Regions from separate parts of the Paraglaciecola sp. G1-13 genome, predicted to be linked through region 1. Evidence: predicted binding sites of a transcription regulator. Region 1 holds the regulator's gene; each other region holds the start of a gene.
The links. The regulator sigma-54, encoded in region 1, starts transcription at its own class of promoters, with help from an activator protein. The targets are predictions, from matches to a motif close to GTTGGCACGNNNNTNGNNT.
Positions count from the first base shown of each region.

Region 2: AC0L6N_RS19120 (BON domain-containing protein) is a predicted target of sigma-54. The motif match lies at 2,329-2,347, and genes of this name have one in related genera.
Region 3: AC0L6N_RS01725 (Npun_F0296 family exosortase-dependent surface protein) is a predicted target of sigma-54. The motif match lies at 2,048-2,066, and genes of this name have one in related genera.

Region 1 covers NZ_CM147903.1:204,181-209,095, forward strand. Annotated here, with positions in the region: gene lptC (LPS export ABC transporter periplasmic protein LptC) at 1-454, shown strand, start outside; gene lptA (lipopolysaccharide transport periplasmic protein LptA) at 495-1,016, shown strand; gene lptB (LPS export ABC transporter ATP-binding protein) at 1,016-1,741, shown strand; gene AC0L6N_RS00905 (RNA polymerase factor sigma-54) at 1,864-3,357, shown strand; gene hpf (ribosome hibernation promoting factor) at 3,383-3,670, shown strand; gene ptsN (PTS IIA-like nitrogen regulatory protein PtsN) at 3,686-4,129, shown strand; gene rapZ (RNase adapter RapZ) at 4,132-4,915, shown strand, end outside.
Region 2 covers NZ_CM147903.1:4,493,954-4,498,868, forward strand. Annotated here, with positions in the region: partial or broken gene AC0L6N_RS19110 (transposase) at 1-112, shown strand, start outside; gene AC0L6N_RS19115 (transposase) at 171-1,154, shown strand; gene AC0L6N_RS19120 (BON domain-containing protein) at 1,730-2,296, opposite strand; gene dkgB (2,5-didehydrogluconate reductase DkgB) at 2,679-3,500, opposite strand; gene AC0L6N_RS19130 (DUF2254 domain-containing protein) at 3,743-4,915, opposite strand, start outside.
Region 3 covers NZ_CM147903.1:402,307-407,221, forward strand. Annotated here, with positions in the region: gene AC0L6N_RS01715 (FecR family protein) at 1-248, opposite strand, end outside; gene AC0L6N_RS01720 (RNA polymerase sigma factor) at 245-919, opposite strand; gene AC0L6N_RS01725 (Npun_F0296 family exosortase-dependent surface protein) at 1,162-2,004, opposite strand; gene AC0L6N_RS01730 (PEP-CTERM sorting domain-containing protein) at 2,380-3,222, opposite strand; gene AC0L6N_RS01735 (cytidine deaminase) at 3,501-3,899, opposite strand; gene nlpI (lipoprotein NlpI) at 4,113-4,915, shown strand, end outside.

The DNA.
Region 1 (4,915 bases):
TGCTTGGCAACCAAACTACCAAGCAAGTGAAATGCTAAGCACTCTATTTGATAAAGACGGCCGTTTGAGCCATCAGGTCTTTGCTACTAAAATGGAACACTTTGATTTGCTCGGTTTTACTTTATTCAAAGAGCCTCAATACACGATATTTGTTGCGTCACAGACTGCGCCTTGGCAGGTATCAGCCAAAGACGGTACTTTGTATGAAGACAATCGGATCCAATTAGAGAATAATGTCGAGATACGTAATCAAGATGAGCAAGGATTTGCTCGTAGCATTCGCACGGACTTCATCGAGATAAACTTGATCGATAAAACCATGGTGTCTGACCAACCAGTAAAAATATTTGGCCAGCACTATGTCATCAACAGTAACGGTTTTAAAGCCAATTTAACGACCCAACAATATGAGCTACTTGATCATGTGCAAACCATTTATCAACCTCAGCCTTAGCTTAGTTGCCTTAGCAACATTAGCATTTTCCCCATTAAGCATGGCTGGCAAAGAAGATTTCACGCAAGCGATAAAAGTGGACTCGAAGTTTCAGTTCGGGGACGGTAAAACTAAAAAGTCTATCTTTCGAGAAGACGTGCACATCAATCAAGGTAGTTTGAATGTGTATGCCGATGAAGTAGAAGTCGACGCGAGTAAAGGCGAAGGTAACGAAGTTTTCATCGCGACGGGTAGCCCGGCTAAATACTCTCAACAACAAGAGCAAGGGGGCAGTATTGAGGCATCAGCCAATCGCATTGAATATCGCAGAGATTTACGCACACTAACCTTAGAAGGCGATGCACAGCTGAAGCAGAACAATAGCAGTGTAAAAGGTGAGTCGATAGTGTTTAACATGGAACTTGAACAAATTGTCGCGCAAGGAGAGAGCGAGAGTGAAAATAGCGGACGAGTTACGACTATTTTTCAACCAGCTAAGAAATCAGCGAGCAGTAAAAAGCAAACTGACGCGAAAAAGTCCAGTGATGCTGAAGTCAAACCAAAACAGGATGAAACTCCATAATGGCGACGTTAAAAGCCTCGCATTTGGCTAAATCCTATAAATCGCGTCAAGTTGTGCGTGATGTCAGTCTAGAAGTGTCCACTGGCCAGATTGTCGGTTTACTTGGTCCAAACGGTGCAGGTAAAACAACCACGTTTTATATGATTGTCGGTTTGGTTCCCTTAGATAAGGGAGAAATCAGTATTGATCAGCAAGATCTTACCCTACAGCCCATGCATATGCGCGCTCGTTTAGGGATTGGTTACTTACCCCAAGAAGCCTCTATTTTTCGAAAACTGACAGTCTATCAAAACTTGATGGCTATCTTGCAGACACGCAAAGAGCTCAGTGCAGAACAAAGAGAACAGCAAGCGGATTCATTACTCGATGAGTTCAATATAAATCATATTCGTAACAGTGCTGGTATGAGTTTGTCTGGAGGTGAACGCCGCCGGGTAGAAATAGCGCGGGCACTGGCAGCCGATCCAGAATTTATTCTGCTCGATGAGCCGTTTGCCGGTGTTGATCCTATTTCAGTTAATGATATTAAAAAAATTATTCAACATTTACGTGACCGTGGTATTGGTGTTTTGATAACCGACCACAATGTAAGAGAGACACTCGATGTGTGTGAGAAAGCTTACATTGTTAGTCATGGTGAACTCATCGCTTCTGGCACGGCAGAAGAAGTATTAAGTGATCAACGTGTAAGAGATGTATACCTAGGCGAACAATTCAGGCTATAGTTAAGCTGAAAAAGCCGCTCATTTTATCGAGATTATACTCAGGCGCTTGGTGAGACATTTACAGTCAATCGAATCAACCACAGCATATTTTTTAGTTTGCAACGGACAGAATAAAGAAGTAAATGAAACCCTCTTTACAATTAAAATTTAGTCAATCACTCACTATGACGCCACAGTTACAGCAAGCTATTCGTTTGTTGCAATTGTCTACGTTAGATTTACAGCAAGAAATTCAAGAAGCCTTGGATTCCAACCCGCTGTTGGAAGTTGAAGAGCCTACGGATCAGGAATCCGGCGATAGTGCGTTAAATGACAATTCCCTCGACCCGTCTTCTAAAGATACCAATGAAATAGTTGATACCAGCAGTGACAACTTAGACTCAAGTGAAGCGTTCGAGAAAAACGAAATCCCAGAAGACTTACCTACGGATACCACTTGGGATGAGTACATCAGCGCTTCTTCCGCACCTGCCTCTAGCATATCCAGTGGTGCCGGCGGTGATGACGAACAGATCTTTCAAGGCGAAACCACAGATAACATTCAAGATCATTTGCTGTGGCAAATGCGTTTAACCCATTTTAGTGATACCGATGTCGCGATTGCGACAGCGATCATTGATTCTATCGATGAGTCTGGTTATTTGACCATGAGCGCTGAAGACGTTCTGGCCAGCATGGATGATGAAGAAATAGAGCTCGATGAAGTGGAATGCGTACTTAAGCGTATTCAAATGTTCGACCCAATTGGGTCTGGCTCTCGTACACCACAAGAATGCTTGCTAGTGCAATTGCGTCAGTTTGCTCCTGATACACCCTGGTTAGAAGAAGCGAAGACCTTGATTGGGGACTATGCCGACCTTTTGGCAAGCAAGGATTACCGTACTTTGATGCGTAAATCTCGCCTTAAAGAGGATGATTTGCGTGAGGTCATGCGTTTACTTAAAACGCTCAATCCGCGTCCAGGCAGCGCCTTGATCAAAGGTGAAGCAGAATACGTTATACCTGATGTGTCAGTGAGTAAGAAAAATGGCCGTTGGACAGTAGAGCTTAACCCAGACAGCCTACCCAAATTGAACGTTAATCAACAGTATGCTGCAATGAGTCGTAGCGCGAAAAACACCAGTGATAGTCAATTTATTCGCTCACACATGCAAGAAGCCAAATGGTTTATTAAAAGTGTTGAGAGCCGAAACGATACCTTATTGAAAGTGTCAAACTGTATAGTACAGCAGCAAATGGGCTTCTTTGAACATGGGCCTGAGATGATGAAGCCTATGGTACTAAATGACGTAGCCGAAATGGTGGATATGCATGAATCTACAATTTCTCGTGTTACCACCCAAAAATATATGCATACCCCTAGAGGTATATTTGAGCTGAAATATTTCTTCTCGAGCCATGTTGCAACTGAGACAGGCGGAGAGTGCTCGTCAACGGCGATACGCGCATTGATTAAAAAGCTGGTCGCAGCTGAAAAACCAAGCAAGCCGCTAAGTGACAGCAAGATTGCTCAATTGTTGGCCGATCAAGGCATCATGGTCGCTCGGCGAACAATAGCAAAGTACCGGGAATCTCTGATGATACCCCCGTCGAACCAACGAAAAAGCCTATTGTAGGCTGATTAAAGAAGGAAGAGGCGATATGCAAATTAATATTACTGGTCACCATGTGGATGTAACCGATTCACTAAAAGATTATGTCGATACTAAATTTACCAAGCTCGAGCGACACTTCGATCAGATCAACAATGTTCACGTCATTCTCAATGTAGAAAAGCTCAACCAAAAAGCGGAAGCGACAATACATTTGAATGGGGCAGATGTATTTGCCACCATGGAACACAACGACATGTATGCGGCAATAGATGGCCTAATCGATAAACTCGATCGGCAAGTTATCAAGCATAAAGAAAAAGCTAAACGCCATTAACCCATCAGGTAAATAATGGAAATATCAAATATTCTTCACCCTGACTGCGTCGTATGCGCAGTTCAGGGGTCCAGCAAAAAGCGCATTTTAGAGCTTATTAGTCAATTGGCATCTGAGCACCTTGTTGAAGTAGACCAAGCGACCATTTTATCCAGTTTAGCGGGGCGCGAGAAAATGGGGTGTACGGGCATTGGTGGTGGTATAGCACTACCACATGGCCGTATAAAAGGGCTAGAGTCAGCCCTAGGCGTGCTTGTAACGTGCCAACCTCCGGTCCAGTATGACGCCATCGATAACATGCCAGTGGATATCTTCTTTGCTATTTTAGTACCAGAGGAAAAGGCCCAAGAGCACCTACAAACCTTGTCGGCGATAGCCAAAAAATTCGTTGATAAAGATATTTTAAATCGTTTGCGCAGTGCAACCACAGACCAAGAATTATTTCAGGTACTCAGTTAATTATGAAGCTTATTATCATCAGTGGGCGTTCAGGCTCAGGGAAGTCCATCGTTTTACGTTCACTGGAAGATTTAGGCTATTACTGCGTTGATAATATCCCCGTCAACTTATTGCCCACTTTGACCCATACCGTCGCTGACGAGTACGATCAGGTCGCGGTCAGCATTGACGTGCGAAATTTACCCAAAGATCCCAACGAATTGGTGGAAATACTCGACTACTTGCCGTCAACGTGGGAAATGACCATATTGTATTTGGATGCCAGCGATGACGTACTGATTAAGCGTTTCAGTGAAACCCGCCGCTTGCACCCGTTGTCTAAGCAAAACAAATCATTGTCTGGTGCTATTCAAGCCGAAAGCCAGTTATTAGCGCCAATAGCCGAACGTGCAGATTTATATATAGACACAGATCAATTGTCAATTCACCAGCTGGCCGAATTGGTGCGTGAGCGAATATTAGGTAAAAAAAGCTCACGCTTGGTTTTGGTTTTTGAAAGCTTCGGTTTTAAACACGGTATTCCTAAAGATGCGGATTATGTATTTGATGCGCGTTTCTTACCCAACCCGCACTGGGAGCCAGATTTAAAACCCCTTACTGGACTTGATTCCCCCGTCGAGATTTTTCTTGGCTCACAACCTATAGTCACTAAATTTATTTGGCAAATTCAGAATCTGATTTCTACTTGGTTGCCACATTTAGAACGTAATAACCGTAGTTATGTGACAATCGCCATCGGGTGTACTGGCGGTCAGCACCGCTCTGTGTACGTAGTGGAAATGTTAG
Region 2 (4,915 bases), 890 kb from region 1:
GCCTCAACCTCGAAAAAGCCAAATCAGTTTAATCGATACCCCTTATTACCATTGCGTTTCCCGGTGTGTGCGGAACAAATCCAGTAATCAAGACACCCATTATAAAAATGGTCAATTTTCAGGGCTGAGCTACACTTGATTGGTGTTTCATTTAGTCAGGTAGATGGATTATGCCTCAACCTCGAAAAAGCCAAATTAGTTTAATCGATACCCCTTATTACCATTGCGTTTCCCGCTGCGTAAGGCAGTCGTTCTTGTGCGGAGTCGATACGCATTCTGGGCAAAGTTACGAGCATCGCCGAGGCTGGGTTGAAGCGCGCTTGTTGTTTTTGTCTACGGTATTCGCCATAGATATTTGTGCCTATGCGGTCATGAATAATCACACGCATGTGGTGCTATGTGTGAATAAAATAATGGCTGACAATTGGAATAGCGATGAAGTGTTGAGGCGCTATCACAAGCTACACAGAGGCACTTTGCTGACTCAGAAGTTTATGAATGGCGATACGCTGAGCCAAGGAGAGCTAATCACCTTTGATGAGACCGTTGAAACCTATCGGCAACGTTTGTATGACATAAGCTGGTTTATGCGTGACTTGAATGAATATATTGCTCGCGAAGCCAATAAAGAGGATGGCTGCACTGGTCGTTTCTGGGAAGGACGATTTAAATCACAAGCCCTATTAGATGAGAGTGCGGTCTTAGCGTGTATGGCCTATGTGGACTTGAATCCCATTCGTGCAAAAATGGCAAAAACACCCGAAACGTCAAAACACACCAGTATCAAAAAGCGCATTCACGCCATTAAAAACCAACAACCACAACCGAACGTGTTAATGCCGTTTGTAGGTAATCCTCGTGAAGAAATGCCTCAAGGTATCGCATATTCACTCAAAGACTATTGTGAATTGGTAGACACGACAGGCCGATGCATTCGTGATGACAAGGCCGGTCATATTGATAACACTCACAGTCCTATTCTACAAAGATTAGGCCTAGACGCTGCTCAGTGGTTAACATTAACAACTGAGTTCGAAAAACACTTCTGCTACGCAGCAGGTGCGGAGCAAATGATGAATGCATTTAAACGCCATACCCACCATCAACGGCTGCGAGGAATGACCAAAGCGAGAGAATTATTAAAGCGCGCATAAACCTGATTTGACCAAATTCACACGATACGCAACATCTCGTGCCTTTTACATGTCCGTAAAAGACTGTTTTTTTCCTTCTCTATCTTCGCAGTCAAATCTCCCAATAAAGTCCCCAGCCATCCAGGTTAAAAGAGGGGGTGTTTAGCTGTAAGTTAATACTTGCTAGCCAAAAAAACAAAGACGATTTTTTAAAGAATTTATCATGGGTGTCTATATGAAAACTCTATTGAAAGAATTTATTATGGGTGTCTATATAAAAACTCTTCCCTATCTTCGCAGTCAAATCTCCCAATGAAGTCCCCAGCCATCCAGGTTAAAAGAGGGGGTGCATAGCTGTAAGTTAATTCTTGCTAGCCAAAAAAAACAAAGACGATTTTTTAAAGAATTTATCATGGGTGTCTATATGAAAACTCTATTGAAAGAATTTATTATGGGTGTCTATATAAAAACTCTAAGTCGCTCAGTTTTTTATTCAAATATTAGGAAAGCTAATTAATATTTGTAGACCATCATAAACTCTAGACAAAAAAACACCCGCCGAAGCGGGTGTTCTATTTAGCTTTGTAGCACTATTTCTATGCGTTGCCGCCTTGCTCTGTGGTTTTCAGCATATCAACAACGGTTTTTACGTCGTTGGTATTCTCAGCAATCTTGATCGCCAACTGGCGCTCTGCGTCTGTATCAACCGTGCCAGAAAGGGTCACTTCACCCATTTTTGATTCGACTTCAATTTCCAAGCCGCTCACTTCTGATTCAAACATTAAACGGGTTTTTACTACCGTTTCAATTTTCGCATCGTTAAGAGTCTGCATGACCTCGCCGTCTTGCTCTTCATCTAACTCTTGGATGACCGTCAACTGATTATCGACATCGGTTACACCATCAAGTGACATAACGAGCTCTGACGCTAGCGCTTTGTCGACTTCGCGGTCAACTTTACCTGTTAGGGTGACTTTGCCGTTTTTAACATCTGTGTTGATGTCAAACGAGTCAAGGTTGCCATTAAGCATTAATGTGGTTTCGGCTTTACCGTCAATCCAAGCGTCGCCCGCTGTATCTTTCCAAGTATTCTCTGCATTCGCAGCTAGAGAGGCTGTACCAAGTGTGGCGGCTACTAATACTGAAATGATTGAATTTTTCATAAATATCTCCTTTTTAAGATTCGAAGTAATTAATGCCAATTCAATGCCAACCAGTTAATCCATTGATTTTAAGTAACTTTATTCCATCTTAGTCACACTTTCACATCATCACTTGTGAAATTTATTACCAGGGACTTGTAAATAATTCTTTAATAATACCGAGACTTTCTGACCATTTTTACTTGATGATTGGAGGTTGAAGGTGAAAGTGAAGATTGAGTAAGCGTTAAAACGTAAAATGGCCCTACTACACACATGAAAACGCCTCTAACTCAAAAGAGGCAGAGGCGTTTTTTATTTTTCACTGAACGATTAATGATTTACGGGGGTTGGTACAAATCGACCTCAGGTTAAGACTTTCGTGAGCACGTAATAGGTATCTTTACCAGTCTGGTGCGAAGTCAGGGTCAACAATACGTTCTTGAGGTTCAATGCCATCGATTTTTTCGATTTCTTCGGCAGTTAACATCATTTGCTTAGCCGTGAGATTGTCACGCATGTGGTTCACATTGGTGGATGAAGGGATCGCCACGATTTTCTTATGACTTAACCACGCTAATGCGACCGCAGATGATGTTGTATCGTGGGCACTGGCGATGTCATTCAGTATGTCATTTTCCATCACTTTACCCACACCTAGGGGCATGTATGCGGTTACTTGAATGTTGTTGCGTTGGCAGTATGCCACCAGCTCTTTGTTTTGAAAGTTAGGATGTACCTCGATTTGATTGGTCAGAATATGATCTTTACCTAAAATCGACAGGGCTTCATCAAGCTGGCTTTGGGTGAAATTGGACACACCGATATGTCTCGTCAGACCGCGCTCTTTGCACGCCTTTAGTTCCTTAAGATATTCTGCCATCGATACCTTGTTGTCCGGTGACGGCCAGTGAATGAGCAGTAAGTCAACATAATCGGTATTGAGCTGAGTCAGACTATTTTGCACGCTCGTTATAAATTTATCGGCACTGAGGTTATCAAACCACACTTTAGTCGTGACGAAGAGCTCACCTCTAGAGATTTTAGAGGCGGAAATAGCATCACCGACTTCAGCTTCATTTTCATAAGCTTGTGCGGTATCAATATGACGGTAACCCACATCAAGCGCGTTCTCTACCGCCAGTTTGGCATCATCCCCTTTTAGGCGATATGTACCGAATCCTGGAGTCGGTATTGTTGGCGTAGCGAATGTTGATGAATTCATAAATCAGTCCTTCTGTTGGAGCGCTGACTTTGAGCAAGACAACGCGGTGAACATGTGGATTAACCTATTCGAATACCATGCCAAAAAGTAACCAATTGATATGTATAGAATAAACAATAAGAGATGTGAGATAGAGCAGATTAACGTGAAATATTTTCAACGCTATTTGCAGCCGTTACTGACTGCCTATCACTACGCTTTGCTGATCGTTGCAACGCTTTAGTGATCGTTGCAAGACTCTGTTAGCTGCTGTCACTGTCTAGGTGGCGCTTTATATCATCTAGGCGGCGCTTTATATCCAACCAGTCATGCTCAGCTAGTTGTGAGCTGCTCTGTATTTGTTCAATCATAGCGGCCTGTTGGCGAACGAACTGTTTATGCTCGGGGCTACGGCTAAAACGCAAAATACTGCTTAAGCCTTCCAGTAAACGAATGGTGACTGCTAGGCTGTCTTTCGAATATTGGCGGATCTGATTAAACGCCGCTTCACCCAACCCAGTGAAAGCCACGGGCTTGCATTGAAGTCGAGTTATGCCGTTGTCGTCTTCGTAGATAGTTGGCGGAAAGGGTTTGTCGGTGAGTGTGCACAACACAGCGCTAAGCTTGTCTACCACGGTTACAGCTGAATAAGGGTCGTTAATACCGGGTGATAAGGCGCGAACGGCAATCTCAACCAATTGACGGATTGCAAACTCCACGTCCTGCACTGGGGTGCGATGAGAGCCTAAACGCACCAATTCGGTAATCTTGCTAGGTTGGCAAGAAAGCGTAGCACCATTAAAATAAGCGATGGCGATCACAGAGCCTCGCATTACAAAGTCTCCTGGCATGTAATGTACGCTCAGCGCCATATCACTGTTTTCACTCAAGGCTCGTAGCTGTTCTATGTCCAAGGTTTGTACATATCCGCTGCTCGTCGATTGAATAGCTTGGCTATTAGGGTAAATCTGGTCGAAATCTGGTGCTGTGTAGACACGCTGTTCTGCAGTCGTATCAGCCTCGTCTGGCTCTTCAATTTTCGGGAATAAGCGTTCAATAATGTCGTTAAGTTCGCGATAGACGTTATCAATGACGTTATCTGCCTGAATTGCGCTAGCTACGTGATGAATGAAATAAATCAACACCCCTACTCCAACGATTGCGAGTAACACGGAGGTGAGAATGCTGATGCCAGGCACGAATTCTTGTTGCTCAAAAGACTTGGTGGCCTGAATAATCAGTAAACAATAAATAAACGTAGACAGGAAGAAGCCCAAAACGCATTGGGTACCCGTGTCCATCATAAAATTACGAATAAGCCGAGGGCCGAACTGTGAAGAAGCTAAGGTCAGCGCCACAACCGTGATGGAAAACGCAATACTAGTGACCGTTATCATGGCGGTAGCTATGGTGGTTAACAAAGCTCGGGCTGATTC
Region 3 (4,915 bases), 200 kb from region 1:
TTGTTATCGTCACTGCTATTGAGCCACACAACAAACTCTTCGCGTTTGTCTGCGCTGGTATGTCCGCAATGTAAGTACGTTAACCATTCTCTGGCTCTGGCTTGAGGCGAGGATGAGCTGGAAGCCTGCTCGTATTCACTGCTTTCATTCACTTCATGATTTGCGCAGCGCTCATTGCTTTTTTTAACACTTGGTCGATTGCTATTGTTTAGCCCGTTGTCGCTAGAATTGCTCTTTATATGTGTCATGACGTTGGCTCTGTTGAGATATTGCGGGGCGAGATATGTGATGAGAAAGCTTGGTCGTTGGCGTTATTCTCCTGCTCATCAATGCGCTCTAAAATTGCCATTACCGCGTTTAGTTGGCGGCAGATATCTGCAACACTCCAGCCGGTATCTGAGGATATTTCAGAATACGTTTGGCCTTTGAGCCGGGCGCGCATCAAAATGTCGCGTTGCTTCTCAGTTAGCTGTTCTGTGCCTTTTTGTATTGCAGCAATACGTTGCTCACCCTGCAAAATAGTTTCGGGGCAAACGTCATCACACTGATCTTCTGGGAGTTGAGTATGCTGTGCAATGAGCTCACGAGTTTTACACAAACGCCCTATCGATTTGAGGGTAATATTCATCGCTATTTTGATGATATAGGCTTTGGGGTCTTCTATTTGTTCAAAATCACGTATTTGGGCAATACGGCTAAACGCTTCTTGGGCCACGTCTTCTGGCTCTGGTGGACCTGAGCCGTAACATTTGTGCAGTATGCGGCACACATCGCGCCAATGATCTCTGAACAGCTTATCGATTGCGTTAGGGGCTTGTATCTTCTTTGGTTTAGACGCAGGGGACGTTATTTCTAAAGCTTGGGGTTTTACATGGGAGTTTAGAAAAAACAGCGAAGCCTTTTGTAGCGTTTTGCTCATTGTGTTTACTCTTACACGCTAAAAATGGACGGATAGTAATCGCGGAGTAAAACAGAAACATGACAGCTGGTGGCTTTGGGCTAATATTCATAAAAACTTCATATTTTTCATGACGGACTTCACAGGCTGTGCATTTGCTTTTCTGCATAGGCTCGTTGCACAAAGTGTTCAAGGGTGAAAGAAAAATAAACAAATGGATATAAAAAAAGCCGGCAAGCCGGCTTTGATTTAAAGTGTATTCATTATTTCTTGAGGCGTTTTCCAACGCCAAGACCTAATAGCCCCAAACCCAAGATAGCAAGGCTGGTTGGCGCGGGCACGTCTCGCTTGTCTAATCCAACAACGATGTTGTCAAACTCACCTGCAACACCAGAAGAGATAACTCGAAGTCTGTTAAAAGCTTCGTTTGCACCAAAGGCTATGTTGACATAGACATTTGATGAATCCGCGACTTGGTTACCAGCGGTGCCGTTTAGTTCGGCCAAAAGCTCAGCGCCAGTTATTTTGCCCACGAGTGCATCGTCAGAGTAAAACTCAAAAGAGTTATAGGTGTCTACCGAGCCCCAATAAAAGCCTAAGTAATTAACGCGAGAATCAGCAAGTGACGACACGGTTGTTCCTATACTGTCTAGAAAGCTTGTGTAATCAATATCTACAAAACTATCCACACCCACGGTGGAGGGCGTTGTGTAAGCATAACAAGTATTATCGCCAGCAGGTGCCGCGGCAACGTTCCTAGTTGACCCTTTACGAACGTTAAGCACGGACGAACCACTGGCTGTAACGGCTAATGGTGAGTTGATGGCACATCCGTTTGATGAGCCAGCAACGTTGTAGCTTTCATCTTGGGTCAAGGGCAGCGCATCGATAGCGGTGGCTTTGTCAAACGTTTCTACGAAGTAGCCGTCGGACAAAGAATTGATCGTGTTGTCAGCGTTGATTTTTAGACTCGTCTTGCCAGAGCCGTCAGTGGCGGCTTGGCCCTCAAAGGAAATAACCGCCGCATGCGCAGACTGGCTAACTGCCAAAGCGATTAAGGTAGTTTTAAATAACTTTATACTGTTTTTAGTCATTGAATTTTTCATGTGTAACTCCGTTATGCAGCTACAGTTACTGCTACTAAAGTATTAGCATAAGCCGTGCCAGAACAAATTATTGAGCATTATCATGGTATTGCATTCTGAGCGGTAAATATCTATACCGAAAGCGTAAAAATAGGTGACTAATGTGTACGAAATTTACACGCTTAGTGTAAAGTTTTCTAAGGGGAGAATCGCAACTAAGTACACGTTAAACAAGGGATTGAAGCTTTGCGTAAAGCAAAAACTTGTCAGCCCATTATTAACAACTTAATAGGACTGAATAGAGGACTTTTTAACTGTTGGCGTTTGTCTTTAATACGGCTTATTTTCAGGCATAAAAAAAGTCGGCGAGCCGACTTTTTTTATGAATTGTTAATATTACTTCTGAAGTTTTTTACGCAATACGAAGCCGATTAGACCTAGACCTAAGAAAGCCAAACCAGCTGGTGCTGGTACATTACGATTTGATAAACCAACCACGATGTTGTCGAACTCACCGGCTACGCCAGATGAAACAACACGTAAGCGGGTGAAAGCTTCAGCAACGCTGAAGTTTATGTTCACGTAAACATTGGACTTATCAGATAATCTGTCACCTTCAACACCACCAACAAGATCTAATATTTCTTGACCAGCAATGCTTTTCACTAATTGGTCAGTATCAGAGTAAAACTCAAAGGTGTTATAGGTATCGATTGATCCCCAATAAAAGCCTAGGTAGTCAATGCTTGAACCAGCTAAAGACGCATCTATTGTACCGATGTTGGCTAAGAAATTGGTGTAATCGATGTCTACGTAACTATCAGTTCCAACCGTTTCAGGTGTGGTGTAAGCATAACAAGTCGTGTCACCAGCAGGTGCAGCTGCTACATTTCTCACTGAACCTGTACGTACATTTAACACGTTAGTGGAGCTAGGTTGAACAAGTAATGGTGAGTTGATTGCACAACCAGTAGAACTGCCTGCCACATTATAAGTTGTATCATTTGCAGTCGGTAGCCCTGGAATTGCGGTGGCGCTATCGAACGTTTCTACAAAGAAACCGTCGCTGATGGCATTGATAGTATTGTTCGAGTTAACATTGGCGCTTGTCTTACCAGAACCGTCTGTGGCTGCTTGACCACCTAAGGTAATAGTAGCGGCGCTAATGTTTTGCGATGCAGTTAGCGCTAGTAAAGCGGCTGCTGATATGAATTTTGCTTTCTTAAATAAACGTGTCATAGGTTACTCCTGTACGACGACCTAACTGCAACTGTGATATGTATTGTCGATAAAGCACAAACTGAGCCACTTCTCATTAATCCTTTTAATTCAACATCTTAGACTTTTGGCTAATTGACGCTCAATAGTCAGTGTAAAAAAAGTAGACAGGCTTTAATTTGTAGCGTTTCTAACTAGATACGCTTCGAAACTCGGCACATTATAACGGTGGTTGATTTTTAATCAATGCTGTTGTGTGCAAATATTTTCTTTATCAGGCGTCAGGGCTAACGAGGTTTTTATTGCTCAAATGCAAAGGGTAAAATTTCATTCATGGAAAGCGTTTTAATTTCACCTTCGCTGGTGGCCATATGAACTAAAGTGTCTTTGCTGGCGAACTCAAAAATACGCTGACGACACCCGCCACACGGTGAGCAAAAGTGTTCATTTGGGCTGGCAATTAAAATTTCACGGACTTGCCTCGCACCACCTGCCACCATTGCTGCTAAGGCGTTTCCTTCGGCACACTGACCTAGCGGAAATGATACGTTTTCTACGTTGCAGCCAGTATACGTTTGACCGTCTTCTGCCACTAGGGCAGAGCCCACTCTGTAATCAGAATAAGGAGCGTGTGCTTTGGCTTGTACATCCAAAGCGGCATTAAAGAGGCTTTGTAAATCAGTTTGTTGCTTATTCAAAATGGTATCGCTTTTTTTCTCAATAGCCGGCTAGTGTGCATTATTTTTACAACTTGATACAGTAGATTGCAATTTTCGCCTTCTCGTTGTCTTTACATTTATGGGTAAATACGCCACCCTGACTGTTTACTAAGCTTCATTTCCTGGCCGATTCCGCATTTTTATCGCCATCACATTTTAGACCGAGCGTTGCCTACTCTTATGCTAATTACAATGCAAAATAAATTTTTCTCACTGGTATTCTTAGGATTGATATTAAGTGGTTGTGCTAGTAGCAATCAAGCTCAGCAAAGCCAAGCACAGATGAGTAACTTATTACTCGCTGAACCTGCGCCCATGAGCGTGCGTTCGCAAATGGCGATTGCTAGATATAACCAAATTCTTGAGAAAGCACCGTTAGAAGATCAAGAAAGGGCAGAGTTACTCCATCAACGCGGCATGTTGTATGACAGCGTTGGACTTGCTGGTTTAGCCCAATACGATTTTGATCATGCAATACGTCTTAAACCAGATATGGCGGAGGCGTATAATTCTTTGGGGGTACATTACATCCAGCAAATGAATTTTATACAAGCCTATGAAGCGTTTGATGCCACATTAGACATTAATCCTGATTATGAATTTGCATTTTTGAATCGTGGGATTGCGCTTTATTACGGTGGCCGTGCCGATTTAGCCGTGAATGATTTTAGTGAATTCTACCGAAATGATGAATCCGATCCTTATCGTGCACTTTGGTCCTTTATTGCCCATAGCGAACTTGACCAAGCAGATGCATTAATTACGTTAAGCAATAATCGTGAAAACTTAGACGAAGACAACTGGGCGACACATTTAGTCGACCTATATCTAGGACGTATAGATGAACAGGCATTATTAAACGCCCTAATTCAAGGGGTAAAAAGTCAGCAAGAGTTGACGGATCGCCTTTGTGAAGCGTATTTCTATCTGGGAAAATATAACTCAGCTTTGGGTAACCGCGGTGTGGCGTCGAATTACTTCAAGTTAGCTCTGAG